DNA from 2 places in the Clostridium nitrophenolicum genome. Region 2 is predicted to be linked to the other one. Evidence: a T-box and tRNA genes for the amino acid it is inferred to sense, from the RefSeq annotation. Region 2 holds a T-box; the other holds one or more tRNA genes.
The links. A T-box is a leader RNA that pairs with one kind of tRNA and senses whether it is charged. The one in region 2 lies ahead of gltX (glutamate--tRNA ligase), so its partner is inferred to be a tRNA-Glu.
Positions count from the first base shown of each region.

Region 1: it encodes a tRNA-Glu, which carries the amino acid that the T-box ahead of gltX (glutamate--tRNA ligase) is inferred to sense. The anticodon was not compared.

Region 1 is NZ_AP042469.1:5,562,604-5,579,124, forward strand. Features, by position in the region: gene ACZ5N4_RS26380 (acetyl-CoA carboxylase biotin carboxylase subunit) at 1-1,073, opposite strand, end outside; gene fabZ (3-hydroxyacyl-ACP dehydratase FabZ) at 1,162-1,608, opposite strand; gene accB (acetyl-CoA carboxylase biotin carboxyl carrier protein) at 1,791-2,312, opposite strand; gene fabF (beta-ketoacyl-ACP synthase II) at 2,314-3,552, opposite strand; gene fabG (3-oxoacyl-[acyl-carrier-protein] reductase) at 3,580-4,326, opposite strand; gene fabD (ACP S-malonyltransferase) at 4,342-5,277, opposite strand; gene fabK (enoyl-[acyl-carrier-protein] reductase FabK) at 5,292-6,239, opposite strand; gene ACZ5N4_RS26415 (acyl carrier protein) at 6,291-6,509, opposite strand; gene ACZ5N4_RS26420 (beta-ketoacyl-ACP synthase III) at 6,539-7,519, opposite strand; gene ACZ5N4_RS26425 (MarR family winged helix-turn-helix transcriptional regulator) at 7,512-7,988, opposite strand; gene ACZ5N4_RS26430 (NAD(P)H-dependent flavin oxidoreductase) at 8,065-9,147, opposite strand; gene ACZ5N4_RS26435 (M23 family metallopeptidase) at 9,397-10,386, opposite strand; gene ACZ5N4_RS26440 (DnaD domain protein) at 10,565-11,563, shown strand; gene ACZ5N4_RS26445 (ATP-binding protein) at 11,556-12,539, shown strand; tRNA gene ACZ5N4_RS26450 (tRNA-Thr) at 12,639-12,714, opposite strand; tRNA gene ACZ5N4_RS26455 (tRNA-Asp) at 12,725-12,801, opposite strand; tRNA gene ACZ5N4_RS26460 (tRNA-Val) at 12,811-12,886, opposite strand; tRNA gene ACZ5N4_RS26465 (tRNA-Glu) at 12,898-12,972, opposite strand; tRNA gene ACZ5N4_RS26470 (tRNA-Thr) at 13,001-13,076, opposite strand; tRNA gene ACZ5N4_RS26475 (tRNA-Asp) at 13,083-13,159, opposite strand; tRNA gene ACZ5N4_RS26480 (tRNA-Val) at 13,169-13,244, opposite strand; tRNA gene ACZ5N4_RS26485 (tRNA-Glu) at 13,256-13,330, opposite strand; tRNA gene ACZ5N4_RS26490 (tRNA-Asp) at 13,398-13,474, opposite strand; tRNA gene ACZ5N4_RS26495 (tRNA-Val) at 13,483-13,558, opposite strand; tRNA gene ACZ5N4_RS26500 (tRNA-Glu) at 13,570-13,644, opposite strand; gene ACZ5N4_RS26505 (pyruvate, water dikinase regulatory protein) at 13,814-14,629, opposite strand; gene ACZ5N4_RS26510 (CoA-binding protein) at 14,652-15,023, opposite strand; gene ACZ5N4_RS26515 (hypothetical protein) at 15,152-15,736, opposite strand; gene ACZ5N4_RS26520 (BaiN/RdsA family NAD(P)/FAD-dependent oxidoreductase) at 15,966-16,521, shown strand, end outside.
Region 2 is NZ_AP042469.1:3,145,430-3,161,950, forward strand. Features, by position in the region: gene ppsA (phosphoenolpyruvate synthase) at 1-480, opposite strand, end outside; gene ACZ5N4_RS14910 (TetR/AcrR family transcriptional regulator) at 477-1,091, opposite strand; gene ACZ5N4_RS14915 (D-2-hydroxyacid dehydrogenase) at 1,349-2,311, opposite strand; gene ACZ5N4_RS14920 (AraC family transcriptional regulator) at 2,380-3,249, opposite strand; gene ACZ5N4_RS14925 (LysR family transcriptional regulator) at 3,492-4,385, opposite strand; gene ACZ5N4_RS14930 (DJ-1/PfpI family protein) at 4,539-5,117, shown strand; gene gltX (glutamate--tRNA ligase) at 5,390-7,051, opposite strand; T-box leader at 7,102-7,322, opposite strand; gene ACZ5N4_RS14940 (hydrogenase maturation nickel metallochaperone HypA) at 7,513-7,854, opposite strand; gene ACZ5N4_RS14945 (FAD-dependent oxidoreductase) at 7,936-10,638, opposite strand; gene hypB (hydrogenase nickel incorporation protein HypB) at 10,672-11,343, opposite strand; gene ACZ5N4_RS14955 (oleate hydratase) at 11,406-13,175, opposite strand; gene ACZ5N4_RS14960 (DUF5692 family protein) at 13,280-14,296, opposite strand; gene ACZ5N4_RS14965 (TetR/AcrR family transcriptional regulator) at 14,424-14,999, opposite strand; partial or broken gene ACZ5N4_RS14970 (AIR carboxylase family protein) at 15,201-15,461, opposite strand; gene ACZ5N4_RS14975 (LysR family transcriptional regulator) at 15,449-16,396, opposite strand; gene ACZ5N4_RS14980 (aminotransferase class V-fold PLP-dependent enzyme) at 16,520-16,521, shown strand, end outside.

The DNA.
Region 1 (16,521 bases), 2.4 Mb from region 2:
ATATCTTTTACTTTACCTGGACATGGCATAAACCCTCTGCTAGCATCTTCAGCATTTATTCTGCATTCGATAGCATGCCCACTAATTCTTATGTCTTCCTGTGAAAAGCTTAATTTTTCACCTGCTGCAATTTTTATTTGTTCTTTTATTAAATCTATTCCTGTAACCATTTCTGTTATAGGATGTTCTACTTGGATACGGGTATTCATTTCCATAAAATAATAATTTCCGTTTTTATCTAATAAAAACTCTATAGTACCTGCATTATTATAATTTACTGCCTTAGCTGCTCTTATCGCAGTTTCTCCCATAGATTTTCTAAGTTCCTCTGTCATAATAGGGCTTGGTGCTTCTTCTAAAACTTTTTGATTTCTTCTTTGCATGGAGCAATCTCGCTCTCCTAAATATACGATATTGCCAAAGCTATCTCCTAGAATCTGAATTTCAACATGCCTTGGTTTCTCTATAAACTTTTCCATGTATATTGTTTCGTCTCCAAATGCTGCTTTTGCTTCCGCTCTAGCATTTTCGTAAGCCTTTATAAGTTCACTTTGTTCGTAGACTATTCTTATACCTCTTCCGCCGCCGCCTGCAGATGCCTTAATCATAACAGGGTATCCTATTTCTTCTGCAAGTCTTAATAACTCATCTTCACCTTCAACAGCACCATTAGATCCTGGAACTACAGGCACCCCTGATTTAGTCATGATATCTCTTGCATTAGACTTGTTACCCATATTTTCAATACATTCTGGATCAGGTCCTATAAAGGTAATGTTACATTCCTTACACATCCTAGCAAATTTACTATTCTCAGATAAAAATCCAAATCCCGGATGAATAGCCTGCGCTCCTGATAACACAGTAGCACTTATTATATTTTGTATATTTAAATAGCTGTCTTTTGCAGCAGCTGGACCAATACAGATAGCTTCATCTGCCATTTGAGTATGCAGAGCATCTTTATCAGCTTCTGAATAAACAGCTACTGTCTCAATTCCCATCTCTCTGCATGCCCTTATTATTCTAACAGCTATTTCTCCTCTATTTGCAATTAATATTTTATTAAACACTTTTAAAAATCCACTCCCAATACTCTAGTTTTTTACTATATGGGTAGATATTTTAACAAACCCATATAGTAATTTTACCACACTTAAACTAGCCTATCATAAACATTATTTCTGCTTCTGCAGCCTTTTTATCTTCTACATAGGCTGTTGCCTTACCTATACCCGCTGGTCCTTTAATTTTTACAATTTCTACTTCTAGTTTTAAAACATCTCCTGGTACTACTTTTTTTCTAAATTTAGCCTTATTTATTCCTCCAAAGAATGCTATTTTACCTTTAAAACTATCCTGACTCAAAATAGCTACTGCACCAGCCTGTGCTAACGCTTCTATAATGAGCACACCTGGCATGACAGGCTCCGCTGGAAAATGGCCTTGAAAAAAGTATTCGTTCATAGTTACATTTTTATATGCTATAACCTTTTTCCCTGGTTCCATATATGTCACTTTATCTATTAATAAAAATGGATATCTATGAGGAATAATCTCTTGTATTTCCTTTACTCCAAGATTTACATTGAACTCTACCTGTTCCATCAGTTTTCCTCCTTTTAGTGGTCACACTGGGTGATTTTGCTTGTTTCCCTTCGGGAACTGGGTAACTTGAGATTTTCGCTTCTGCTCACAAGTTACCCGTAAAAGTTCATTTAGAACTTTTACCTAGCAAAATTACCCGTTAAAGTCCATTTAGGACTTTAACCTCCTAGCAATATATTAATCTACTTATTTACTCTTATTTTAAACATAGACTGGCCATATTCAACCATTTGAGTATTCTCAACTAAGACTTCTACCACTTCTCCATCTACTTCGCTTTGAATCTCATTCATAAGCTTCATAGCCTCTATGATACATAGTGTGTCACCCTTTTTCACTTTTGAACCAACCTTTACAAAGGATGGCTTATCTGGGCTTGGAGAACTATAGAAAGTTCCAACTATAGGTGATACTACCTTTTCTATATTTTCATCATCGATTTTTAGTTTCTCATCCTCTTTAACTTCTTCTACAGCTACTTTAACAGGCTCTTTTACTTCTGCCGCTATTTCAGACTTATTACTTTCTTCTACAACAGTGCTAACTTCTTTTTCAGTATTTTCATTTGCTATTATTGTTTTCTGGAAATCAGGTTCTCCCTGCTTTCTCATTATTATAGAAATCCCTTCCCAGTTAACCTCTAAGTATCCTAACTTAGAATTATCAACAGTTTTTATCATTTCTTCAATTGCTTTAAAGTCCATATTACTCACTCCACTTTTTTAATAAAATTACTGCATTATGTCCACCAAAACCAAGAGAATTAGACATGGCATATTTAAGTTCTGCAGCTCTACCTTCATTTGGAACATAATCAAGATCACATTCCTCATCTGGTACTTTATATCCAGCTGTTGGTGGAATAAATCCTTCTTCTAAAGCCTTAACACATGCTATAGCCTCTATAGCACCTGCTGCGCCCAATAAGTGTCCTGTCATAGATTTACTAGAACTTATAGGTATATTTTTAGCATTTTCTCCAAATACCCTTTTTATTGCATTAGTTTCGAATTTATCATTAACCGGAGTACTAGTTCCATGAGCATTTATATAGGATACTTCTTCTTTATTTATTCCTGCTTCATTAATAGCAATCTCCATAGCTCTTGCAGCACCTTCTCCTTCTGGATCTGGAGAAGTTATATGATAAGCATCACAAGTTGAACCATATCCAACTACTTCAGCATATATAGTAGCTCCTCTTTTTTGAGCATGCTCTAGAGATTCTAGTATTAATATTCCAGCACCTTCTCCCATTATAAACCCATCTCTTTCCTTGTCAAAAGGAATAGATGCCCTTTTTGGGTCAGTACTTTTTGATAGAGCAGTTAATGATGTAAATCCTGCTACTGATAATGGTGTAATTGAAGCTTCTGTTCCTCCAGCTATCATTACATCAGCTAAATCATTTTTTATAGCGTGGAATGCTTCACCTACACAATTTGTTCCTGTAGCACAAGCTGTTACTACATTAGTACATATTCCCTTCGCACCAAATCTAATTGCTATATTTCCAGCTGCCATATTACTTATAATCATAGGTATAAATAATGGTTGAACTCTACCAGGACCTTTTTCTAGAAGTTTTGTTTGCTCTTTTTCTATAATTCCTATACCACCAATTCCTGAACCAACAATAACTCCGAATCTTTCTTTTGGCATATTTTCTATATCTAACTTAGAATCTTCTACTGCCTGAACTGCTGAAGCTATTGCAAATTGACAAAATACATCCATTCTTTTAGCTTCTTTTTTATCAAGATATTTTAAAGAATCAAATTCCTTAACTTCTGCTGCTAACTTTACTTTAAAATTTTCTGTATCAAATGCTTTTATGAAGTCTATACCTGGTATCCCATTTTTTATATTGTTCCAGAATGCTCCAACATCATTTCCTACTGGCGTTACCGCACCCAGTCCCGTTATTACAACTCTTTTTGTCATTATAAGTTCACCAACCTTTAACTTAATTTACATAACCATTCCGCCATCTACATTAATTACCTGTCCAGTAATATAATCTGCAGACGGTGAAACTAAGAATGCTACCATATTTGCTATATCTTGTGCACTACCAAATCTTTTTAAAGGTATGCTATTTAGTGTGCTCTCCTTAACCTTATCTGATAAAACTTCTGTCATGTCTGTTTGAATAAAGCCTGGCGCTACAGCATTTACATTAATTCCTCTTGAAGCAAGTTCTCTTGCAGCAGATTTAGTTACTCCTATTATTCCTGCTTTTGCTGCAGAGTAATTTATTTGTCCTGCATTGCCAGTTACGCCAACTACTGAAGATATGTTCACTATCTTTCCACCTTTTTGTTTTACCATCACAGGTGCAGCATGCCTTATGCAGTTAAATGCTCCCTTTAAGTTTACATCTATAACCTTATCGAAGTCTTCTTCTTTCATTCTAAGAACTAACCCATCCTTAGTTATTCCTGCATTATTAATAAGTATATCTAATGAGCCAAAAACTTCAACAGCTTTTTTTACTATATTTTCAGCATCTGAAAATACACTAACATCTCCTTGAACTGCTATAGCCTTACTTCCTTTACTTTCAATTTCTTTAATTACATCTTCAACGGATTTAGAATCGCTTCTATAGTTAAGTACTAAATTTGCACCAAGTTCTGCTAGTTTAACCGCTATAGCCTTACCAATTCCACGACTAGCTCCAGTTACTATTGCCGTTTTTCCTTTTAAACTTTCCATATGCTATTCTCCATTCTACTTTTTTAATTTCTCTATAGTACTTTCTAGAGATTTTAAATCTTGAACATTTAAAATTGTAGCTTTTCTATTTATTTTTTTTACAAAGCCACTTAGTGCCTTTCCTGGACCAATTTCCACAAAAGTATCCACTCCCATATCCATCATTGTTCTTATACTATTTTCAAAAAGTACTGTGCTCATTACTTGCTTTTTTAGATATGGTTTTATATTATCCTTATTCTCAACAATCTCTCCAGTAACATTTGTTATTACAGGAATTTTGAAATTATTTATAGAAACATCCTTAAGCTCCACTTCTAACTTTTCTGCCGCTGGTTGTAACATTGATGTATGAAAAGGACCACTAACAGCTAACATTACAGTTTTTAATGCTCCCTTTTCCTTTAATTTTTCACAAGCAGCTTCAACAGCTTTTACTTCTCCTGCAATTACTATTTGGCCTGGGCAATTCAAATTTGCAGGTTCAACTACACCTATATTAGAACATTCATCACATACTTTTCTTATACTCTCTTCATCTAATCCAATAATAGCAGCCATAGTACCAATACCTTGTGGTACCGCCTCCTGCATATACTTTCCTCTCTTTTTAACTAACTTTACCGCTTCTTCAAATTCTAATGCTCCACTGTAAACTAAAGCAGAGTATTCACCCAAGCTTAAGCCTGCAGTAACATCAGCATATACGCCATGGCTTTCTAATGCCTTAAGTGCTGCAATGCTTACAGTTAAAATAGCAGGCTGAGTATTTTCTGTACTATTCAACTCATCCTCTGGTCCTTCAAAGCACATTTTACTTATAGTAAGTCCTAGAGCTTTATCAGCACTTTCAAAAACTTCTCTGCACCCTTCTATATTATCATATAATTCTTTTCCCATGCCTACATACTGTGCTCCCTGACCTGAGAATAAAAATGCTATTTTACTCATATAGTCCTCCTAAGTTATTTAGCTCCAAAAATTTGGCTAACATTTTTTAATTGTGTTTCTGCTTCAGTAAATATTTCTTCTATTATTTCGTTACAACTTTGCTCTTTACAAATAAGTCCTGCTATCTGTCCAGCCATTACAGACCCATTGTCAATATCACCTTCGCGTACAGCTTTGGAAAGAGCTCCTCTACCAAGTTCCTCAAACTTTTCTAATCCAGCTCCCTCTTTTTCAAGTATTTGAAACTGTCTAGTTAATTTATTTCTTAAAACACGCACTGGGTGACCTGTAGGTCTACCTGTAACCTGTGTATCAATATCTTTTGCGCCTAGTACCTTATTCTTGTAGTTTTGATGAACAGTACATTCATGTGCAACTAAAAATCTTGTGCCAACTTGTATTCCTGCTGCTCCAAGCATAAAAGCTGCAGCCGCTCCTCTTCCGTCACCTATTCCTCCTGCAGCTATTACAGGAATATTTACAGCATCTACTACCTGTGGAACTAATGCCATAGTTGTAAGTTCGCCAACGTGTCCTCCTGACTCGCAGCCTTCAGCAATAACTGCATCTACACCAGCTCTTTCCATTCTCTTTGCTAGTGCCACTGATGCCACTACAGGAATAACCTTTATACCGTGCTGTTTCCACATATCAATATATTTACCTGGGTTGCCTGCTCCAGTTGTAACTACTTTAACTCCTTCTTCACAAACCATTTTAGCTACGGCCTCTGCAGTCTCACCTAAAAGCATTATATTTACTCCAAAAGGCTTATCTGTCATTTGCTTAGCCTTTCTTATTTCATCTCTTACCCATTCTAACGGAGCATTTCCGGTTATAATACCGATACCTCCTGCATTAGATACTGCTGCAGCTAAAGAACTATCTGCAATCCAAGCCATACCTCCTTGGATAATAGGGTACTTTATACCAACCATTTGGGCAAATGCGGAATTGATCATATTTTTTCCTCCTGATCATATATAAATTTATTATTTCACATTAGTCTACTTTTATATTTTTTTCTCAACAAAGTTTACTGCTTCCTCTACAGTTTTAATTGACTCTGCATCTTCTATTTGAACTCCAAATTCTTCTTCTATTTCAATTATTATTTGAAATAGGTCTAACGAATCTATACCTAGTTCTTTAAATGAAGTGTCTATTGTTATATCCTCTTCACTTAATCCTAGTTGTTCTGCCATTATTCTTTTTATTTTCTCAAATACCATTTTGTCCTCCATAGTTTAAATGAATTTTCCTACCATTCTATTATTAATCCACCGTAGGTAAGACCTGCTCCAAAGCCTATAAGCAAAATCTTATCTCCTGTTTTTAACATATTTTTTTGTACCATTTCATCTAACGCAATAGCTATACTGGCTCCAGATGTATTGCCATATCTGTCTAAATTAATATAAAATTTTTCTTCACTTATACCTAATTTTTTAACTGCAGATTCGATTATTCTATAATTTGCTTGATGAGGAATTATATATTTTATATCTTCAATTGAACACTTTGCATCTTCTAAAAGTTTTTCCACTCCCTTAGTCATAGTTCTAACTGCAAATTTAAATACTTCTCTTCCATCCATCTGTATTTTATAATTTTCAGGGATATAAGCAGTTTCCTCTCGTACGTATGGATTGATAACTGGCATAGCTCCACAAGTTAGTGCATTTCCTTTACTTCCTTCTGAACCAGTATATACAGCCAATACTCCACCCTTATCAGAAGCTCTGAGTACAGCTGCTCCTGCACCATCACCAAATAGAACACATGTATTTCTATCCTCCCAGTTAAGGGCTTTTGACATTGTCTCAGCTCCTACTACCAATATAGTTCTAGCAGCTCCAGTAGTTATAAATTGAGTAGCTACAGTTATTCCATAAATAAATCCTGAACAAGCAGCTGATAAATCAAAACATGTAGCATTTACAGCATTTATATTACCTTGTACCATACAAGCTACTGAAGGAGTAAAGCTATCTGGTGTAATTGTAGCTACAATTAGTAAATCAATATCTTCAGGTTTAATATTAGCCATTTCAATAGCCTTTAGTGCTGCTTTTGTAGCCATATCAGATGTATCTTCGCCTTCAGATATTCTTCTTTCTTTTATACCAGTTCTACTACTTATCCATTCATCACTGGTATCCATAATACAGGATAAGTCTTCATTAGTAACAATTCTTTCTGGTACATAACTACCTGTACCTATTACCTGTACTTTATTCATTGCCTTTCTCCTTTAAGTTAGTATTTAAGTTATATTTGGATATAAAAAATTTATTAATTTTATCTAGGGCTTTCACCAAAGTTTCCTCTTCCTCTTTTGTAAGTCCTTCAATGCTTCCCTTGACCATATCAGAATGAAACTTTCGATGAACTCTATAAGCAAGCTTTCCTAGTTTTGTCAGTTCAATATATACTATTCTTCTATCTTCTTCACTTCTTTTTCTTTCTACATAGCCTTTTCTGACTAGATGACCTATCGCTGTAGTCAGCGTTCCTAAAGTAATATGCAGCTGACATGCAACTTCTGTCATAGTTCTTGGCTTATACATTCCTATTGCTTCAATAGTATGTATTTCTGTAACGGATAAATCCCTAAAAGAACCAGATTGAAGAGCGTTTTGTTCAATTTCTAGTATATCATTAAAAATGCCTACTAAAAGCTCATTTAAAACGCTAATACACTTAGTCACATAATCACCACTTCTAAAATTTAAATTAAATAAGACACATGAAAATAAACCTGCTACTATGCAAGTAGCAGTACTATTATTTACAATCAACTAAACTTTTTTCAGCATCACCAACAAGTTCATTTATTAAGTCTTTTACAGTAACAATCCTATCTATTCTATACGCGCTGCTTCCAGCAAAAATAAGACCGTCTTCAATATTGCCTTTAACTGCTTGTATTAAAGCTTTTGAAATACAATAAGGTGTATCTTTTGGATTACACTTTTTCAAACAATTATAGCATTTCTTAGGGCTAATTCTTTCTATTTCTACTTGATTGATGAATTCATTTTTAATGGCTCTTCCAGGAAGGCCTACAGGACTTTGTATGATTTTAATATCTTCCTTGCTTGAATTTACATATGCTTTTTTATATTCTAAATGAGCATCACATTCTTCAGTTGCTACAAATCTTGTTGCCATTTGAACACCTGAAGCACCTAATTTTATAAATTTAGCAATATCTTCTCCAGTGTAAATACCACCTGCAGCCACTACAGGGATCTTTGATCCATATTCTTCTTCAAAAGGTTTTAAAGCCTCAATTACTTCAACTACAATTTCCTCTAAAGTTAATTTTCCTTCTCTAACATCATCAGCATGAAATCCTAAGTGTCCGCCTGCCTCCGGTCCTTCAACTACAACCATATCAGGAATTTTATTATATTTTTTAATCCAATGCTTTGTAATAACTGAAGCTGATTTTCCTGAAGATGCAATCGGTGCTATCTTAACATTACTTCCCTCAACTAATTTAGGTAATGTCAAAGGAAGTCCTGCGCCAGAAATTATTATATCTACTTGTTCCTCTACGCAAGCCTTTACCATTTCATCATAGTTATTAATAGCCACCATAAGGTTAACTCCTACTATTCCTTTAGGACTTAACTCTTTTGCCCTTCTGACCTCATTTTTTAGTGCTCTAACATTAGCTTCTTTAGTATTAGTTTCAAAATCTGGTTCTCTATATCCTATTTGAACTCCAGATATTATACCAATACCTCCTTCATTTGCTACCGCTGATGAGAGCCTATAACCGGATACCCCTACACCCATACCACCTTGGATAATAGGTACCTCCGCTTTTAAGTCTCCTATAATTAATGGAGGTAATTTCATTTGATCGTCCCCTTTAAAGTTATTTTTATCATCAAATATTTTGATAGTCAAAGTATATATTAAAAAAGAGTATATGTCAATGTTTTTTCCATAAAAAGTAAATAAAACATTGCTATTCCTCTATCCTAAATTGTTCTTAAACAATTGAATTTTGCAGGATTATTTATATAGCTTACATTTATTTGCTTTGAATTTTCACAAATAAGTGTAAGCTATTCCTGTCAATTATTTAATTTTTAATACTTTATATTATTTTAAATACTTTATAGGGTCTTGAGGTGCCCCATCAACTCTAACCTCAAAATGTACATGAGGTCCAGTGCTATTACCTGTACTTCCTACTTTTCCGATATTTTCGCCTTTTTTAACTTGCTGACCTTCATTTACATCTATATTGCTGCAGTGTCCATACACTGTTTGTACTCCTACTCCATGATCTATCTTAATAACCTTTCCATATCCATCTTCCCATTTTGCATAAGCTACTTTTCCATCCATAGCAGCATGAATGGGATCTCCCATAGGTGCCCCTATATCTATGCCATTGTGCATTTTCCCCCATCTCATCCCAAAAGGTGATGTTATAGTTCCTTTGGATGGGAAACTTACAAAGCTAGTTACACTTGATGCCCTTGAGAGGCTTACATTTTTTACTCCATTAACTTCTTTTTCTTTTGAAAAACATATGAGAGGATTACTAGGGTTTTCTTTTGCTATTTTTATTGTTTCTTCTATTGTACTTATATCTTTAATGTTAGTATCTTGTTTTACATAGGTTATACGATTGTTTAACTTAAATGTTCCATCTTTATCTTTTTCTTTATACTCATTTTTAATTATATCCAACACTTTAATCATTTCACTTTCATTAGCAAGCACTCCAACTTCTCTGCCATCTGATTTCATTAAAACCGTTGGTATACTCGTTCTACTATTTTTTACAATTGAGTTTTTAATTGCGCTGCTATCTGCTATATTTTCATTTTTAATTGAAACCTCTTTAAAAGTTATATCATCCTTTAATGTAACTTTTCCGAACCTCTTTTCTAAATCTTTTTCTATATTTTTCTCGACATTATAAAAATCTTCTTTGTTTTTTACATAGGCTAACGGCTTACCATTCATATATACTTGATAAGCATTAAATTTATTGTAGTATATGTATTGGCCAGATACCATAGTAGTAATTACTATAGACAAACTAGCTAATATTGCCTTAGCCCTATTACTAAGTGACAAACTGATCATCCTTTCATTATGATATTTTTGCTCTCACTTCTTTATTTTGCCTTATTTTTAAGAAATTATTACATGTTTTGTAATTTTTTTTAATTGTTATACTACTTCTATTTTGTTATAATGATTTATTAGAAACTATTTTTAACACTAAACATAGATAAAGGTAGGTCATGAAATTATGAGCACTTTCGTATTCAAAAGTGGTAATTCAAACTATACTCCGGTGAGTAACATTTTTATAGATAAATTTATGCCAAAGGCCCGAGGAGAGTTCGTTAAAGTATATCTTCTAGGGCTAAAATATTGTGTTTCTGGTGAACTTGGAGTAAGTTCTCAGATAATGGCTAGTGCCCTTCATCTTCTAGAAACTGATCTTTTAAATGCATGGAATTACTGGAGTGATGAAAATGTGGTTAAAATAATTCCTATAGATAACATGGGAAATTACAGTATTGAATTTTTAGATTTAACAAATTCAACTAATGAAAATCAAGAAGATATAAACTTACTTGAAGAATTAGATAAGAATTCTACAAAGGATATGCTTCAAGATATAGAGAGACTTTTAGGGAGACCCCTTTCATCAAAAGAAATGACTATGTACATAAGCTGGCTAAAAGATTTTAACTTTGGCCATGAAATCATACTTCTTCTAATTCAATATTGTGCTTCAAAAGGAAAAACAGATTGTAGATATATAGAAAAGATAGCAATTGCATGGTTTGATGCAAAAATTAAAAACATAGACGATGCTCAAAGCTTTATAAAAAAGCATGAAGATAAGTGGATTAAGATAAGAAAGATATTAGGTTACTTAGGTATAAAAGATGCGGAAATAATGAAGCCACAAGAAGATATGATGCATAAGTGGATAAATACATATAATTTCCCACTAGATGTAATATACAAAGCCTGTGATGTATGCTTTCAGCGAATTAATAAGGCTGATTTTAAGTATATTGATGGAATTTTGGGCAGTTGGAACAAAGAAGGACTTAAAACTGTGGAAGACATAGATTCAAAAGATACTAAAAAAACTTATTACCCAAATAACTTTAATAAAAATAATAATGTGAATAAAGCTACAAACAGCACATTTAATAACTTTAAACAGCGTAGTTACAATTTTAAAGATTTAGAAAAAAAATTATTAGGATGGGATAACAAAGATGATTAAAGGATATCACTCCAATATAATGAAGATATACGAAAACATAAGAACTGCTGAAGAAAAAGCGATTAAAGATAGACGAAAAGAAATTGAAAAAAAAGTGCCAGATGTTTTAAATATAGAACGTGAAATCGGTAAACTTTGCGTTAAATTATCAATAAGTATACTTAATAATTCAGAAAACAAAGATGAATATCTTAATGAATTAAAAGAAAAAATAACTGATCTTAGAATAAAAAAGTCTGAATTACTAGTTAGAAACAATTATCCCTTAGACTACCTGGAACCTCAATATAGGTGTATTAAATGTAAAGATACAGGTTTTGTTGGAACAAAAAAATGTAATTGTTATAAACAAAAACTCGTAGAGTTATATTATGAGAATTCCGATTTGAAAACTATACTCACAAAGAATAACTTCGAAAATTTTAATATTGAACTTTATCCTTCTAGAAGGAACATAAATGAACCAATTAGTCCAAGAAAGAATATTGAAGAGATTGTATCTAAGTCATGGAATTTCATTGAGAATTTTTCTTTATCTCCTGAAAATCTATTGTTTTATGGAACTCCTGGTACCGGAAAAACCTTTTTATCAGATTGTATTGCTAAAGAGCTCTTAGATAGAGGTTACCTGGTAGTCTATAGAACCTCGGAGTCCCTAATTCAGAATTTAAAACATATAAGATTTAATAATGATGAAAATTTAGAGGATTTACTTATAAATTGTGATCTCCTCATATTAGATGACTTAGGTTCTGAACAGATAACTGATTTTTCTAAAACGGAGCTATTTAATCTGTTAAACAGAAAGCTATTAAATAGAAAAAAAATGCTAATATCTACAAATCATGATTTGGAAGAACTTCTAAAAATATATTCAGAAAGAATCTCTTCAAGATTACTTGGCGACTTTACTTTATGTAAGTTTTTCGGAGAGGATATAAGAATAGGTCAAAATATAAAAGGTAAAAGATTTTAAAATAACGATAGGCACTATTAAATTATAGTGCCTATCGTTGTGTAAATTTAAGTACTTACATAAAAAAACAAGCTGCATATAAAATATGCAGCTTGTTTTTGGTGCTGGTTGCAAGAATCGAACTCGCGACCTACTGATTACAAGTCAGTTGCTCTACCTGCTGAGCTAAACCAGCAAATTAAATATGGCGACCCAGAAGGGACTCGAACCCTCGACCTCCGGCGTGACAGGCCGGCACTCTAACCAACTGAGCCACTGGGCCATATATATGTGGTGGGCACAACAGGGCTCGAACCTGTGACCCTCTGCTTGTAAGGCAGATGCTCTCCCAGCTGAGCTATGCGCCCACATATTAAAATGGTGACCCCTAGGGGAATCGAACCCCTGTTACCACCGTGAAAGGGTGGTGTCTTGACCGCTTGACCAAGGGGCCATGCTAATTTAAAGATAATTTTATTAAATGGTGCTGGCAGCAAGAATCGAACTCGCGACCTACTGATTACAAGTCAGTTGCTCTACCTGCTGAGCTATGCCAGCAAATTATGGCGACCCAGAAGGGACTCGAACCCTCGACCTCCGGCGTGACAGGCCGGCACTCTAACCAACTGAGCCACTGGGCCATAAATATATGGTGGGCACAACAGGGCTCGAACCTGTGACCCTCTGCTTGTAAGGCAGATGCTCTCCCAGCTGAGCTATGCGCCCATATATTATAATGGTGACCCTTAGGGGAATCGAACCCCTGTTACCACCGTGAAAGGGTGGTGTCTTGACCGCTTGACCAAAGGGCCATATTAGATTTTCATGTTATAAATTTAGACCTATAATACCATCATAATTATTTAATATAAATAATTATGGCGACCCAGAAGGGACTCGAACCCTCGACCTCCGGCGTGACAGGCCGGCACTCTAACCAACTGAGCCACTGGGCCATAATATATGGTGGGCACAACAGGGCTCGAACCTGTGACCCTCTGCTTGTAAGGCAGATGCTCTCCCAGCTGAGCTATGCGCCCATATATTATAATGGTGACCCCTAGGGGAATCGAACCCCTGTTACCACCGTGAAAGGGTGGTGTCTTGACCGCTTGACCAAGGGGCCATATTTATCTTTTCAGTTCACTTGTAGCGACCCGACATAGACTATAATACAAGATATTTATCAAAGTGTCAACATTTTTTTTATATTTTTTTATACTATATTATGGTTTTTGTCTAAAGCCCTTCAAAATCAGGGCTTTAGACAAAGTTTTGTATCATCTTTTTATATTTTAGTACTGCTTTAATCCCATATAATCTATATGTTCCATTATTATTAATGCAGTATCTTCTATAGCTCTTTTTGTGACATCTATAATTTTACAATTAAGCTTTCTCATAAGCTTATCTGCAAATTCCAACTCATCTAAAACTCTTTCTGCATTTGCATATTGTATCTCTGTAGATAATTTAGAAAACTTATCTATTCTATGTCTCCTTATTTCAATAAGATGCATTGGGTCTATTGTTAACCCTATTATTTTCTTTCTATCAACTTCAAACAGTTCATTAGGTACTGGTACTTCTGGCATAATAGGTATGTTTAATGCCTTAATTCCTTTGTTAGCTAAATACATACAAAGTGGTGTTTTAGACGTTCTTGAAAGCCCTACTAAAATTACATCCGCATTTTTAATACCTGAATGATCTTTGCTATCATCATACTGAATAGCAAATTCCATAGCTTCTATTTTTTTATAATATTCTGAGTCCATCTCCCAAACTGCACCTGGCTTATAATCAGGAAGCTTGTTCAAAATTCTAGAAGCAACGCTGATACAAGGACCTAGTACATTCATTATGTGTATACCAGTTTCTATACATCTTTGGATTAAAAACTCTCTAACATCAACTAAAACTATTGTTGATATAATCATAGTATTTTCTCTGTCTTCAATTTTGTTTATAAATTCATTTACATCTTCAAAGCTTTTTATGTATGGTACTCTCTGAACTTTTATATTATCATAGAACTGACAAGCAGTTGCTCTTGCAACTTGCTCAGCAGTTTCTCCTATAGAATCTGATACAGCATATATCGTAAACATTAATAGACTCCCCCTTAAAAACTTATAACCTAGAAAGTTCTACAAGCGCACATCCTTCTATAGCTATAATACCCTTATTTCTACATAAACTCAATATTTCTTCACTTTCTGCTCCAGGTTGTATTAGCACTTTATTTATATCAAGTTTAGCAGCACTTTCCATTACTTTTAACCCTTGTATAGGATTTATGCATAAATCTATAACATCTATTTTATAATTCACCTCTTCTAGTGTCTTATATACTTTACCAGTAGTATCTCTAGGATTTACCCCCTCTACATTAAAATTAGAATCTCTCAAGCTGCTTAATATTCTGAATGCATATTTACTTTCATTTAGCACATCACCAACAACTACCCAATTTTTATAATTTAATAATTCTGAAGCTTCCATATAGCACTTTTCCCCTTTCAATAGTAAATTTTAATTAAGGCATCTGAAAGAAAATAACAAGTGAAAGATGCCTAACCCTATTATAAATATTATATACAAAATAGAATTAAATATAAAAAACTATCTTACTAATTATTTAATAAGATAGACTCATTTTTGATTATACTATTACTAATGACATTTTTTAACGTTTTTTCATATTTATTTTTTAAAATTTGCCTTTCTTTAATCTCATCTTCTAAAGCTTTAACCTTTAATTCATATTCTTTCAAGAAATTACTTAAATTAATTTCCTTTATAGTAAAGCTAAAGTTATCTCCATATTTTTGACCTATTGAACTAATTTTAAATGTTCTTAAGTTATTTATAACTATGAGTAAATTTTTTTCCCAAATTCCTTTTTTAATAAACTTAAACTCGTCTTCTAATACATCTATTTGCTCAACTTTTCTTCCAACGATATCTTCTATAAAGTTTATAAGTGTAGGATAGAAAGCAAATGTCATACCTTTATTTAGCTTTATCTTTAATATGTCTTCATACTGATTCAAAATCTTCTCAGAATCATTCTCGAATATAAGTTCTACTTCATCCCTTCTAAGAACCTTTTTATCATCATTTATTTGAACTGCAACGAAATCATAGTTTATGCTTAGAACCTTCAAATCTCCTTTAGTACTATCTATAGATTTATTTAATATTTTAGCTCTCATAAAAAAATTCCTCCTCACTAAATATATTTTCAAGTGCGAGCAGGTCTAACATGTGATTATTTTTAGAATTACTGTACTATAATTATAACAACTATACTCTCTTCATTACAAATGTAATTTAAGCCCTGGTTTCTACATAGTGGATTATACCTATAAAAATTCTATTACCAAAACTATATTTTTACGATAAAATAATATAGAATAATTCGATTACAAGGAGTTGTTGTCTTTGTTTCATGAAATAATAATAGTAGGCGGCGGTGCTGCTGGTATCATAGCAGCAATTACTGCTAAAGATTCTGGAAAAGATGTTGCAATATTAGAGGGAAACAGCAGAATAGGAAGTAAAATTCTTTCAACTGGAAATGGTAGATGTAATATAACAAATAGCAATATTTCTTATTCAAAGTATCATAGTCAAAATCCTGAATTTTTTAAGTTTGCTTTAGACAGTTTTAAATTAGATGATACCACTAATTTTTTCTATTCTTTAGGTCTTCCCTTAGTTACTTTAGAAGATGGAAAAATGTATCCGTTATCACTTCAAGCATCTTCAGTGCTTGATATATTTAGATTAGCTATAGAAGATCGTAATATTCCTATATACCTAAATTCTAAAGTTAACAACATAAAGAATAGCTCTAAATCTTTTAAGCTGTTTACTGAATCCAATGATGTATATGAGTGTAAAAAGCTCATATTATGTTGTGGTGGCAAATCAGCCCCTAATACTGGTTCTGATGGATCAGGCTTTAAGATAGCTAAATCATTAAACCACAATATAA
Region 2 (16,521 bases):
TCTATCTGTGTACAGCGATGCCCAGCACTTTCTGATATGTTTCAGTATGGCATCTTTCCCTATAATGTTCAGATAGGTATCCTGCTGCCCTGCAAAGGAAGCCAGTGGCAAATCCTCCGCTGTGGCACTTGAACGTACAGCATAGGCATTTTTTTCACCAAGCTTTGAAACATATTGTGAAACCTCTTCTACAATATCCTTTGAAATAGATATTCCTTCGATAACCCCACGAGTTTTTTTACTGAGTTCACCGATTTTTTCTCTGTCATCTACCTTTAAAAGGGATAATTGATGAAGCAACGCATTAAACTCCGGATTGTTTTCAACAATTCTTTTATATGCTTCAGTAGTTATGCAAAAGCCATCTGGAACACGTATCCCCTCAATTTTGGACAGTTCACCAAGATTAGCGCCTTTGCCACCTACGACTGGAAGCTTTGATTTATCAATCTCTTTAAAGCCTAGCACATATGAACTCATACATATTCCTCCTTATAAAGATTATTTCTTAGTAAGTCTAAGCACTCCCTAAATTCTTTGAGAAAGGCTTCATAATCAACTTCTGTTTTATCCGATACTTGATTTATATACCCATCAGTAAGCCAAACAAGCATTTTCATAACGAGCTTTGGGTCAATGCCTTCCTTAAATCTTGAATAGTCCATACCATCAAAGGCAATTTTATTTCTAAAACCTTCACCCTTGGCTAAAATGGATTCTTTGTCTTTTTTTACTTCTTCATCCGTTTCAAAATATGCACTTGTTAAAAAGGATGGGATTGCAGGGTGTTTTTTCATAACTGCAAGCTCAATATTAGATGAAAGCTTAATTCTTTCAAAGAAATCAGTGACTGTATAATCAAACTTTTCTTCAACTTCCTTCATAATAATATTGCCGCATAACTCAATTAAATAAAAATATAAGGATTTTTTTGTACCAAAGTAATGAAACACCATAGCTTTTGAAATTCCCGCCGCTGAAGCTATGTCGCTTACTGAGGTTTTCTTATAACCATTGGTGCCAAAGCATTTAAGGGCAGCATCTATAATTGTCTTTTGTTTATCTGCAGGTAAATTAAAAAATTTCTCCATAAGTTTCACCTCTCAAAGTTTATAAACCGAATCGGTTTATTATGATATAATTATATTCCTATAAACCGATTCGGTCAATAGGGTTTTTAACAATATTTTATTCATTAAGTTTAAACTTTAATTTTAATATGTTACTTAGATAAGGTGCTATAAAATTTATACCACTGCTAATATCCTGCCCCTTCGTTAATAAAAAACTGCTGACAAAATATGTTTGTCAGCAGTCTGGGGAAGTCAAAAATGACTTCCCAGGTCTTTTATTTGTTCTGTACCCTGTAGCCAGTTTTAAAATCAACTATATTTTTTAATGGCTCCTGTTTCTTAAAATGCTCAAGGTTTTCAATACTTATGTTAACAATTCTTCTCAAGGTTTCTGGAAGGTGAAAAAATCCTGATATATGAGGAGTAATAACAACTCCCGGTGCATCCCATAATCTATGTTCAGCAGGTAATGGTTCTGGATCTGTTACATCAAGGCCTGCTCCACTAATAATTCCATTTTCAAGGGCATCACACAAATCCTCAGTACATATACAATTTCCTCTTCCTACATTAATAATAATTGCATCTTTCTTCATCAAGTTAAATTTATCCCTATTAAACAAATGGTAAGTATCCTTTGTTCCTGGAAGAGATAAAGCCACTATATCCGCCTTAGGTAAAAGGGTATCCAAGGCTTCCATTGTATATAATTCATCAATATATTCTGGTTTTTGTCCTTTCGTCCTTTTTATACCTATTGTATAACTTCCAAGTGCCTTCATTTTTCTGGCAAAATCCCCTCCAATGTCACCAAGTCCCACAACTAGTGTAGTACTTCCTTCTATTGAAGTAACATTTCCTTCATCCTTCCATATATGTTCCATCTGATTTCTATAATATAGATTCAGCTTTTTCTTTATTTCAAGTACTAGACCTAACATGTGTTCAGATATTGCAAGACCATAAGCACCGGTGGCATTTGTAAGATATGCTCCTTCAGGAATTACACTAACTTCACAGTATCCATCTGTACCTGCACTATTTAATTGCAGCCATTTAAGCTTTTTACTTCCCTTTATGTATTGTGGTGGAACATTGCCAATGATTATATCAGCACTTTTTACAAGTTCATCAGTAATTTCCTTAGTAGATATAAAAATATACTCTGCTTCTGGCATCTTTGACTGAAGTTTTTCTTTTTCTTTATCATTTAATGGAATCACAACTAAAATTCTCATCTATTTTCACTTCCTTTTAGTATCTATTATACTATAATAATTAGCAGTTTAATAAACTTCTCTTTTCTCTATTTTTTAATAACAGCAATCCAGATCTCTTGATGATTTTCCTGCATATAGCACTCAATAACTGGAAGATCAGCTAACTCATATCCTGAATTAGGAAGCCATTCTCTGTAAAATTGTTTATAAACTCTCTGTGTTGCCTCAGGTAATTCTCCATTAGCTTCAAAAATTGCCCATGTTGCAGCAGGATAAGAAAATTCCTTCATTCCTTCAAGTACTGGAACATGTTTGCAACTTGGTACATCAACGTGATTTGTTACTCCAATAATATATTCCATTTCCTCTGATTCTCCCCATTGCCCACCTTGGGCGATTCCTAAAAATCCTGAAGGTCTATAGTCAGGAAAATTTTCAAAGAACATTTTCATAGTTCCATCCTTCCATGAGTTTTCCCAAATCTGCGGAATTACTTCAAAGGCTGTTGATGTTTTTACTTTGTGTGATACTCCCATTACTCTAAATGCAGGCCATTGTTCAATTTGATAATTCATATGATTTTCTCCTTTTATTGTAATTTGAAAGGAGAGCTTAGGACAGGATTTCAATTGAACTGTTCCGTTCCTAACACTTGAAGGCAGTACTCCATGAAAATTTTTAAATGCCCTAGTAAATGAATCTTGAGATTCATATCCATATTTTAAAGAAATATCAATTATTCTTTCTGTACTATTTAATAAATCAAAGGCCGCCATGGTTAAACGTCTGCTTCTTATATATTCAGATAATGGCTTGTCTGCTATATATGAAAACATCCTTTGAAAATTATAAACAGAACATCCAGCAATTTTTGAAATAGCTTCATAAGATATTTCATCGGCAAGATTTCTCTCTATATAGTTTATTGATTCATTCAATCTTTCAACCCAATCCAATCTTCTCACTCCCAATTCAATAATATCTTTTTTACAATAACCCTACTCGATATTTGGTGCCGCATTTTGTAGCTTCATTCTTATTAATTTATTTTAACTTACTATTCTGCATTATATATATTTTATATCAATTAAATAAAACTTACCACATTAAACCTTACATGGTAAGTTAATCAATTATATCACTAATAATCTCTGTATTCTAAAAAACCGTATTAGAAACTTATGAATCCACTCTATCCTTATTTCCAATTACTAGAGTCTTCTAATGTAATTTCTATTAATTTACTCATTGGTAGTGATATACTTTTATTTTTATGGTACACAAGTTGAGTTCTAAACTTACCAAATGGTTCTTTTACTTCAATCATCTTAAGACTTCCATCCTCTAACTCATTTCTAACTGCATAAAAAGGCAAAAAGGAAATTCCTAATCCACTCATTACACACTTTTTAATAGCTTCTATACTTGAAAATTCTAAAGGACTTACATATTTTATTTTTTTCTGTTTTAAGTAATTTTCATAGGCTATTCTAAAACTACACCCTTTTTCACTAAATATGATACTTTCTTTTGCCTCTTTACCCTCAAAATTCTTTGATAAAAATTCTAAATCTGCATCTGATGCACCAATGATACCCATACATTCATCATTCAAATTTTTAACAACTAAATCTGTATCCATAATTTCAGGTTCAATAGTAAAGATAATATCTAACTCTCCACTATGTAGTTTGCTTCTTAAATCGCTACAAATTGAATTCTTTAAAATTATGTTTACTTTTGGGAAGTTTTTTCTGTATTCCTTTAAGATTTTTCCTAAACGGTATATGGATAGAGATTCCCCTGCTCCAATAATTAAATCACCAGATACACCATTCTGTTCTGATGTTATGTTCTTAATTTCTTTATATACATGTAGCATTTGTTTAGCGTATGGAACTAACTCCTTACCTACATTAGTCAAAACAATTTTTTTACCTAAACGGTCAAATAAGGCTTTCCCTAATTCATTTTCTAAAATTTGAATATGAGATGTTATAGTGGACTGAGCATAACCTAAATGATCTGCTGCTTTTGTAAATCCCTCAAGTTCAACTATAGTTATAAATGTTTGCAAATGCCTAATTTCCATCAATCTCATTCCTTTATACTCTAAATATATAATATTACAATATCATATATTTCGATTATTTACTTCATTTATTTCAATTTTACTGATGGTATATATAAAGTTATAATTAAGAAAACCAAATATCAAATATATATTAAAAGGAGATGTTTAAGTATGAAGAAAGTATTATTACTTCTTGCCAATGGTTTTGAAGCCGTAGAAGCAAGTGTTTTTACTGATGTTATAGGTTGGAATAAATCAGACGGTGATGGTACTACAGATTTAATAACCGTTGGAACGAGAGAAAAATTGAAATGTACCTTTAACTTCACAGTGATCCCGGAAATGCACATCAATGAAGTTAACATTGATGAATTTGATGCACTTGCAATACCAGGAGGATTTGAAGAGGCAGGATTTTATGAAGATGCTTATAGCGAAGACTTTTTAAACATAATCAGAGAATTTGACAGAAGAGGAAAAATAATAGCTTCTATTTGTGTTGGTGCACTGCCTATCGGAAAAAGTGGAGTACTAGCTTACAGAAATGCCACAACATATAATTTTGGAAAAAGACAAAAACAATTATCTGAATTTGGCATAAATGTTCTTGGTAATGAACCAATTGTTGTAGATAAAAATATAATCACTTCCTATAATCCTTCAACTGCTTTCGATGTGGCTTTCAAGCTTTTGGAGATGCTTACATCTAAAGAAAACTGTGATAATGTTAAGAAGCTAATGGGGTTTTAGTAAAATAGCAAAGTGTAAAGCTATTATTTAGAGCAAAAACCTAAAAGGTGTGTTTTATCAAGTTCAGGATGGCAAGCCACCTTCACAAGGGTGGCTTTACCTTTTCCATAAAGTGAAACTTACTTCAGGTGGGGTTTTAGACCCCATCTGAAGTTTAGTTGAACGAATCCAGGGACGTAGCCGCTCTTTACTCCCACCTTGGAGAGGATGGGAGTATTAGAGCGGGTAGTCATCGGATAAAACGCTAAGTTTTAAACTTGCCTTTTATATACCTATATTTCTAAAAACTTTTCAAATCTTTCCTTTACTTTATCTTCACCTAATATACTCATAATAGTGTAAATATCAGGTGTATTGCTTCTATGTGATAAAGCTGCTCTTACCGCACCTGCAACATCTGAAATCATACCTTTAAATTGGTCTGGATTTGCTTTATATTCTTTTCTATTTGCACAGTATCCTAGCTCCAAACCAATTGCTTTTAAATCTTCAAACCATTCCTCTTGGCTAGTAGCATTAACATTGTATTTATTAACGTATACTTTTATTATTTCTTTTGCTGATTCTAATGTTAATGTCTTTGGCAATTCAACTTGTTCAGCAGTTTCTTTGTAGAATAATTCATCAAAGAAATAGAAGACTTTTTCTTTTACTTCATCCCACTTAGCATAGTCTTTTCTTGGTTTTGGACCCTCTTTATCTATATTAAATATTTCTTTAGACATTTTTTCATTAGCTGCAACCAATTCATACATTTCTGCATCGAATTCTTTTACCCAAGCTACATAGTTATCGTAAACTACATCTGCTTTCATTTTGCTAATAACATTTTTACTTACATCATTTAATTTTACTATATCGAATAAAGCTCCTGATTTGCTCATTTTGTCTAAATCTACTTGGAACTCATGATAATCAGCTGTAGGATTTTCTTCTCTCCACTCTTCAAAATTTGAGTTTATAATATTTAATAAATATTCGATAACTGAAACCGTTGGATATCCAACTTCCTTATAATAAGAAACAGCAGCTTCAGCATCTTTTCTCTTTGATAATTTTCTCTTTGAACCATTATCATTTTTCATTATTGTTGGAATGTGAGCATATTGTGGTCTTTCAAAACCTAATATTTCAAATAATTGAACGTGTATAGGTAGTGATGATAACCACTCTTCTCCTCTTATAACATGAGTAGTTCTCATTAAAGCATCATCTATAGCATGTGCAAAATGGTATGTTGGTAATCCATCACCCTTTATTATAACAATATCTTGATTATTTTCTGGGAATGATATATCACCTTTTATTAAATCATGGAACTCAACCCTATTTTCTATGTTTCCTGGTGATTTTAATCTTAATATGTACTCTTCGCCTGCTTCTATTTTAGCTATAGCTTCTTCTGGAGTTAAATTTCTGCACTTAGCATATTCTCCATAATATCCTGGTGTTATTTTTTCAGCTATTTGCTTTTCTCTTAAAGCTGTTAATTCCTCAGGAGTACAGAAACATGGGTAAACCAATCCCTTAGCAACTAAATCCTTAGCAAAAGTCTTATATATTCCCGCTCTTTCACTTTGTCTATATGGACCATATTCGCCCTTAGAAGTTTCTTGTCCTGTCATCCCTTCATTAAAATCCATTCCAAAGTTATTCATTGTTTGGATTGTATCTTCAATTGCACCTTCAACTTCTCTTTTTTGATCTGTGTCCTCTATTCTTAAATAGAAAATACCTTCACTTTGACTTGCTAATCTTTCATTTACTAAAGCTGCAAATACTCCTCCTATATGTTGAAAGCCTGTTGGTGATGGCGCATATCTAGTAACCTTTGCACCTTCTTTCAAATTTCTCTTTGGATATTTTTCAATATAATATTCTGGTGTCTTATCAACACTCGGAAATATTATATTAGCTAATTTTTCTAAACTCATTCTTCTTCCTCCTAAAAACAGTATAAATATAAAAAACTTTCGCCCTAAAACCATAGGACGAAAGTTAATTCCGCGTTACCACCTAAATTGATTAAGTAAACTTAATCCACTCATTATCTCTATACGGGGAGAATACCCTAAACCTACTACACAATAAAGCTTTCAGTTTACGCTCCAGAGCTTCTTTCTATAGAATCAAATATTAGGCTTCCACCATCCCTAACTCTCTTTAAATTAATCTCTATATACTATTCTCTTTCAACGCAATTATTAACATTAGTCTTTACAAAATATAGTACTATTATACATATACTACTGATTATTGTAAATAGTATACTTCATTTATATTTATAAATGCTTATTTAAACAATGACCTCATTTACCTATGGTAGTCGAGTAGAGAAAGCCCTCACGAACTTTTCCCCGCACCGGTTCACTGTATCTAACCTAACGACATCTTTTTAGCAGGCAATGATTTCCTTAATCATAAACTCTTTTCCACATAATAACTCCCAGTGTCTACTTCCGCAGTTTGGGCATGTGTTATTATTCGCAATGAGATTAAAAACTTTATTACACTTTTCGCAAATAGCATTGCCTGGTAATATCTCAATTTTTAATTTCGCATCCTTCAACAACGTACCATCCACTGCAGCTGGATAACAGGCTTCAATATATCTCGGAATCATCGATGAGAGCTCACCAATTTGGAGAACCAATGTATCGATTTTTGTTAATGCATTTTTTCTTGCGAAATTTTCAACAGTTTCAATGACTTCAATCAAAACTCCCAATTCATGCAAATGAACTCACCTCTCTTGACAAAGTATAAAGAACGGGAGAACTCGTGCTCTCTCGTCTTTTACTTCATATAATTATGTTAATTATTCTGTCTTGCCTTTTTCTCTGGAGAAAACTGATTCCAAGGATTTTTTTACCTTTTTGACTACAATTCTCCCCTTACGTTTGATGGCATATTTTATAATAGTAGATTTCATTTCTTTCAACTCTACACCAGCACTATCATATTTTCTTACCAATGAAATTGCGTCAAATTTGCACTTTGTAGTACAAACTCCACAGCCTACACATTGATAATCATCCACAACCACAGCTCCACAACCAAGGCATCGCTCTGTTTCCTTCTTTACTTGTTCTTCTGTAAATGTAGTACGCAAATCCTTAAAGCTTTGTTTTGATTTGTTGTTTCCATCCACATGAGGTGCTTTTTGTCTAGGTAGGCGGTCATAGCCGTCAAGGTTTAAGTTTTTCTTATCAAGAGGATGGTATTCCCTCTCACGGCTTATTGTCAAATTATCCCCATGGACATAACGATGAATTGAAATCGCGCCTTGCTTACCTAAAGCAATGGCATCGATAGCAAACTTAGGACCTGTTACCACATCTCCACCAGCAAATACATCTAGCTCTCCTGTCTGGAAAGTGAGAGGATCAGCTTTTGCTGTCTTATTCGGATTTAATTCTATTTTGGAGTCTTTTAATAATCCACCCATATCGATTCCCTGACCTACTGAAATCAGGACATTGTTTGCCTTAACAATCTTAGTTTCATTTTCATAAAATCTAGGATTAAACTTTCCATTTTCATCGAAGACAGAAAGGCATTTTTTGAATTCTACACCTACAACACGTCCATTTTCTTGAAGTATTCGCTTTGGCCCCCAGGAATTGTTGATAGCAATACCCTCTAGTAGTGCTTCATCAATTTCTTCCTCAAGGGCAGGCATTTCTTCCCGGTTTTCCAAACAATACATATCTATTTGTGAAGCACCAATTCTCTCAGCAGTCCTGGCAACGTCAATAGCAACATTTCCTCCACCAATGACGATAACTTCTCTCTCTATTTTTAAATCCTCACCTAGGTTTACTTTACGTAAGAAGTCTACACCAGTCATTACGCCTTCAGCTTCTTCACTCTCTAATCCCAGTTTTTTGCCAGATTGAGCACCAATTGCTATATAAAACGCTTTGTAGCCAAGTCTTCTGAGTTCATGAAGGGTAACATCATTGCCAATCTCAACGCCTGTTTTAAATTCCACTCCTAATTCTTTTAAAACTTCAATTTCGGAATTTACTATTTCTTTTCCTAATCTAAAGGATGGAATTCCAAGTGTTAACATACCACCAAGCACCTTTTGCTTTTCAAACACTGTTACTTGGTATCCATCAACAGCTAGGAAATAAGCACAAGAAAGTCCTGCAGGTCCTGCACCCACTACAGCAATTTTTTCTGGCCTTTGCGCTTTCTTTTCAGGTACAAAGCGTTGATCAGAATTTAAATCCTGATCTGCAATGAATTTTTTGATATCATCAACGGCAATCGGCTCATCCACACCTGATCTTGTGCAAGCAGATTCACAATTTCTTGGACAAATACGTCCGCAGATTGCTGGGAACGGATTTTCTTTCTTGATAAGCTCTAGTGCTTCCCTATACCTTCCTTGAGCTGCCATCTTAATATACCCTTGAACAGCTATGTGAGCTGGGCATTCAGATTTACAGGGGCTTGTTCCGCTTTCAGCAACAACTTTTCTATGTCGATAATCAGGATTCCATTTGTCTGGTCCCCACTCCGTATCATATGGCGTTTCTCTTTCTTTCAAAGTGACAGGGTTTTTGTTGGTACATAAATTTGGGCCCAATGTTAATGCATTGACCTGGCAATTTTCCACACATTCTCCGCAAGCAACGCATTTATCCCGATCTACTTGTGCTACATAGTTTGATCGAACAAAATCAGGGTTTCTAAAAAGATTTGCATTTCTTAAAGCTAAGCAAGAACAACCGCAGCAATTACAAATGGCGAGGGTTTTTCCCGGTCCGTTTGCATTAGGTATCTGATGTACCATACCTTCTTTTTCCGCTTGTTTAACAATGGCAAAGGCCTCTTCTTTGGTAATACGTCTGCCTCTTCCTGTACGAATATAAAAGTCAGCAGCTGGACCAAGCTGAATACACATCTCTTCAATTGTATGTCCACATCCTTCGCCCATGGTTCTTCTGACTATACGGCAGGCACAATCTGTAGCAGAGAAAGTGTCATGTTTATTAAGAAGATCTGCAATTTCCTCATAAGAAGCCCTTCTAGTATCGCCCTCAATGGCGCTTTGTATGGGGATAACTCGCATTATCCCTAGTCCTGGAGGAACGTTTCCTGCCAACATCCCACCTACTTTTCTTGTATATTCTTCAAAGCACTCAGCAATTACTGGATACTTTTCAACATTTCCCTTATTCACAACCATGTATTCCATGACACCAGGAACAAAGAGCTCAAGAAAATATTTGTTAACACCATTTTCTGGTTCTAATTTAATAACACCATCAACTGCCAATTGGAATAGGATTCGCTCTACTTCCTCCACTGGTTTACTACAGAGAACGGCAACTTCCTCTACGCTTTTAGGTTTGCGAAACTCCAAACAAAGTGCTACTTCTGCCATTTCATTCGTAACAACCGGCTCTATAATTCTATATTCTGGGTCTTTTGGCGTTACCTTTACTAACCCACCAGTAATCCCACCAGCAATCTTATTCGCCAGTTCGAGTACTTTTTGTTTTACCATATATACTCCCCCCAAATAAAATTTAATTACCTACTATTCTTCATTCCAATTTTTGACTTCTGTACGTAACCACTTAACCCATGTATCAATTCCTTGGCCAGTTTTAGCAGAGATTGGAATAACCTTAATATTGGGGTTTAATTTTTTTACACGTTCTTTAACTGCCTCAAGATCAAAATCAAAAATACCTATTGCATCGATCTTGTTAATTAATAAAACATCAACAATAGAAAACATTAAAGGATATTTCAGAGGCTTATCATCTCCCTCCGGTACACTTAAAATCATGGCATTTTTTGATGCACCAGTGTCAAATTCTGCTGGACAAACCAAATTTCCTACATTTTCTAAGATGACGAAATCAACACCTTCTGTTCCCAGTCCCAATAGACCTTGTTTTGTCATATCTGCATCAAGATGACACATCCCACCTGTGTGCAATTGGATTACCTTAGCCCCGGTCTGAACAACAATATGAGCATCGACATCTGAGTCAATATCCGCTTCTAAAACGCCAATATTCATTTCATCTTTCAAAGCTTCAATAGTTCTTAAAACAGTTGTTGTTTTACCAGAACCTGGTGATGACATCAGATTCAATAAAAAGGTCTTATCTTTTTTTAATTCTTCCCTAAGCAAATCTGCTTGTCGATCATTATTCTCAAAAACACTTTGCTTAATCTCAAGAACTTTAAATGTATCCATATAATTCCACCTCCATTTGATCCTAAGTTTTATTTTTACTCATTTCTTCATTTAAAAATATATTAGATTACATTATACCTTTTTAATAACTCTTCAATAACAGTTCCCGAAATCTTCTTTAATGCTTTCTTCTTAACAAAATTCAAAGGGAATGGCAATTTTGTATCAATAGGCTTCTTGCCATCCATCATCTTTACTGTAGAATCCAGCAATACACGGACATCATAGCATGAAGCAAAGACCTCTGGAACACCACGATCTATGTCTAGCAATGTGTAAACTGCTTCCATAGCTGTTCTCACTGAATATTCCGTTGTAAACACCGTGTCACGTGGTGTATCGGCGAACTGACCAATGAAAGCAAAGTTCTCACTTCCATCTGGCACAACCTTAGGTCTGTCACCTTCTCTTCTTGGCATAAAGAATGCCGTAACATATGGCATCACACAAGGTATGCATCGTGCAGAATTTGCAGCTAGCTCGTGAATCTTGGATTCAGGCACACCTATATGATAAAGCCATTCTTCTGTAATTTCTAAGCCTGTACATTCCCGCAGTGGCTTCTTGATATAATTTCCTAAAGTTTCGGAGAATAGACCGTATACCCAAACCACAAGCTGGTCTTTAGGTTGTTCTTTGAAATGAGGCTGTCTATTCAAAGTATAGCTCATAAGCCAATTTGAGTCTTTTATCGTAATGATACCGCCAGTAACAACCTTTCCGCTAAATGGATCACGTTTGCAAATTTTTTCAATATATGGAGGTATTCTGTTATCAAGTGTTGTAATTGTAGCAGATTCCCAGAATGTTTTTTCTGTATTAGTACAGAATTTATCAGGTTTACCAAAGGCTGTGTCTTGCTTCGCAATGTTTCTCCAAAGCTCCCAGCATCCTGATATAGATCCATTAAACTCTGGTGCGTGGTAATGGTCGCCAAGGGTAGAATTTTCTGTACAGCTTCCATTAGTAATGAACACTAAATCATTTTTAGTAAGTCTAATACATACTTCCTTGCCGCCATGCTTATAAACAATTTTCTTAGCAAACTTTTTGCCATTTTTAATATCAAAAACAACATTTGTTACTATGGTATCATATTGGAACTGAACGCCGTGGGCTTCAAGGTATTTTACCATTGGTAGAATTAATGACTCATATTGATTGTACTTGGTAAACTTCAAAGCAGATAGGTCTGGCAAGCCGCCGATGTGATGAATAAATCTCTGAAGGTATAGTTTCATTTCCAATGCGCTGTGCCACTCTCTAAAGGCAAACATGGATCTCCAATATAGCCAGAAGTTAGAATTAATAAGGTCATCTGAGAACACATCAGAAATTTTCTTATCATACAAATCTTCATTCCTAGTCATAAAAAGCTTCACAAGCTCCTTAGAAGCTTTTTCACTTAATCCAAACTTCCCATCGGTACGGGCATCCTCACCTCTATTTACAGTTGCTCTCATCAAAGAGTAATTTGGGTCCTTTTTATTCAACCAATAATACTCATCTAAAACAGAAACACCCTCTGTTTCAATAGAAGGAATAGAACGGAACAAATCCCACAGACATTCAAAGTGATTCTCCATTTCACGGCCACCACGAATAATAAAGCCTTTTTCGCTGTTCTTAATACCGTCGCAGGCTCCTCCAGAGATATTAAGTTCTTCTAGAATGTGAATGTTCTCACCCTTCATTTGTCCATCACGTACTAAAAAACATGCAGCTGCCAGGGAAGCTAAACCTGCTCCAACTAAATATGCAGATTTTTTATCCACATCAGCTGGTTTTAAAGGACGAGCAAATGCTTCATAATTCCCATTACTATAATACATTGAAAGCACCTCCTAAATACTACCATATAACCAGATTATATAGATTTATTCTAAGGATAATAAACCAAAAGCTAATTTGCCTAATTATGGCTATAAATTCTGATTTAATGATAAAAAACATTATCCTGTTGTAATGATCTTTGTTCTGCAAGTACTTTGACTTCCTTATATCCTTTCAAATCTGTGTAAAGCTCGCTAAGATAAGGATTTCTCTTCGTTTTAACTACTTTGTAAATCATATAAACAAGTACTGCTATATTTGCAGTTAATGCTGCAAAACTAAATGCAAATAGTGGCACTGTATTGTAGGATGACGAAACCGCAAAGGCACCCTTATCAATGAATGATGGGAATGTCTGTGCAAACATACACCATATGGCCAGAGTTTGTGCACGATGCTGCAGCCACGCCCCTTTTCCTACAGTAAATGCACAAAGGGTTGGAGCTAATAGCAAAGCAAAACCGCAATACCAAGCATGACCTGGCAGGCAATTATATGTGTAAGCAAAATTCCATAAATCATAAGCTATTATCCAAAACCACAACATATCAGGCCACAGCATATCTTTGCTGCCATCTTTAGCAGTACATTTTTTTATGCAAATTCCAAACCATCCGGTTATAGTTATGATGTTCAGGATACCTGCTATACCATTCATGAAATTCCAGGGACCACCAAGTACATACATGGCTTCGTCTACTAAATTCCCTCCCATTGGATATTGGATACCAACTTGGAAATCACGAAGTACTGCCTCTATAATGTTGATAGTAAGGATAAGTGGTGGGAAACATAAAGCCCATTTTTTATCAGATAATCTCCATTCTTTACCTGTGAATTTATTTTTCCATTTAACATGTCTGATGCACCAAAAACCTATGCATCCAGCTGTAGAAGAATACACCTTTGCCAAATGGAACCAGTCTGTATAAGTTGTGTCACTTAATACCGTAACCCATAATATTGATAGTATTATCGGTAAAATAACAAAACAGAAAAAACCAACATATTTCCATCTGCGTGCTATTTCATTAAAGCCAAAGAGTGCTGCAAAAACAATTACCCAAATACCCCATACACTTAATGCTGATGCGCCATTGGTGTAGTTAAAAACAAACATGTCGTAACCTCCTTAATATAAACATTTAGTGTTCTATTAAATTCATTTTACAATTTCTGTAAAGAACTCTTCAATAGACAAAAAAAAGAAAGTGTCTATTTTGAACACCTTCTTCTTTCTGCGAAAATTATTTTTTTATTTCTTCTTTTACAAAGGCAGCCACAGAGCGGGGAATACTTCCTGTTATCATGATCAAAAGCTTTTTAAGTATAATTTCTGGTTCCTCTTTCATTCCTTGACTTACCCAGTCTATCATCAACCCATTAAACACATGTCTATAAAAATTAACGATGAACTTTTGATCTTTCTCCTTTAATTTTACTCCCATTTTTTCAACACACTCTTCAACCACATCGTCCAGCAACCTGTTAGAAAGATCTGTAATGTAGGTATTGGCTTCAGGCCAATAAGAAGAATTATATACATGTAAAATTATTTTCGAATTTTTCTTCAGATAATTCATTGTAGCCAGGAACCCACCACCCCAGGTTTCAAAGGTTCTGTTTTGTGCAATTTCTATTGATAATTCCTCAAGAAATATGAATTTAAAAACATCCATAATATCAGTAAAGTGATTATAAAAAGTCTGCCTGTTTACATCACAATGTTCACAAATTCCCTTCACTGTAATCTTATCTATAGATTTCTTGTTTAATAATTGTTTAAATGAGTCAATTATTTCAGATTTAGCATTCTGTCTCATAATCTTCTCCTCTAATACAAAAATATTAATTTTTCAGTAAAAAGGTTTTGTATGTTTTCCATTTGAATAATGAAAAACATTACCTACAAAAATTATAACACCAAATCTATATTATTTAAGCATATCAATCAACTACTTTTTACTTTATTTACAATTAATGTTTTATAGCTTATATTTATTTCTCTCTATCTGAACCTTAACTTATAACTTATTAATTATACTAGCATTATACGCTGCACCAAATCCATTATCTATATTTACTACACTTACACCACTAGCACAACTATTTAACATGGACAATAAAGCTGCAACTCCTCCAAAGTTGGCTCCATAGCCAACACTTGTCGGAACAGCTATCACAGGTTTGTCCACAAGACCGCCTATAACACTAGCTAAAGCTCCTTCCATTCCTGCAATTACTATAACTACTTTTGCACCTCTAATAACATCTAACCTTGAAAAAAAGATGTAATCGAATTTATGAATGCATCAACACTTCTCGATAAATATCGATTTTTTTTTCGTATCAAAACCAGTTCTCTACTAGAAAGCTCGCCCGCTAGTTTATAGAAACAAATATCTTGATTAAAGTTCACATGATTTACTAAAGAATCTCGTATGAATGCAATTCCTATACCTTTACAAGCAATATGATAAGATGTCATTAATTGATCTATATACATTACCGCTTTTGGTACAAATCCAGCTTTTTGACATAATTTTATACTACGTGTATACATATCATTACCTTTTTTAAGTATAATAAAGGGCTCATTTGCAAATTTGTTTAACTGCACAGATGGAAAATCAGGGGACAGATGTTTATTCTCTGCTATATCCTGAAAGGATAAGCGATAGGCAATTAATTCATCGTTGATTTTATAATTTCCTGGAACCGCTAAAATAATATTTTCTCTGCCAATTACGTGATTTTCAAAGTGCTTTGTATCTAAATAACAACACTCTATTCCTAAATCAATTGTCTCCTTCATCAGTTCTTCCTTTAAACCAAGGGAATTGACTTCAGATAAATCTACAGTTATACCTGGTTGTTGTTTTTTGAACTCTGCTATTATATCAGGAAGTACATATGAACAAAAGAAATTTGAACCACCAATAGAAACTTTTCCTGTTTTTAGATTCATTATATCTTGAAAGTACTGTTCAAGATTATTTTCAATGGCTTTGACCTGAAGGATAGCCTTTATATACATTTCCCCTGGTTCAGTTAAATGTATTGGTGTGGTACTTCTATCAAACAAAGAAACTCCTATATCTGTTTCTATTTTTTTGATATATGCACTTAGTGCTGGTTGACTGATATAAAGATTTTTTGCAGCTTTTGAAAAGCTACCTTCTTTATAAACTTCGTATACATAGTTCATTCCTTGAAACATTTTACTATCTCCCGACTATAATTAAATTTATATAATAATTATATAAACATATGAATTAGATTATATCATTTTACCATGGTACAATCAAATAAAGTATCAATACTTTAAAAGGAGATGTATAAAAT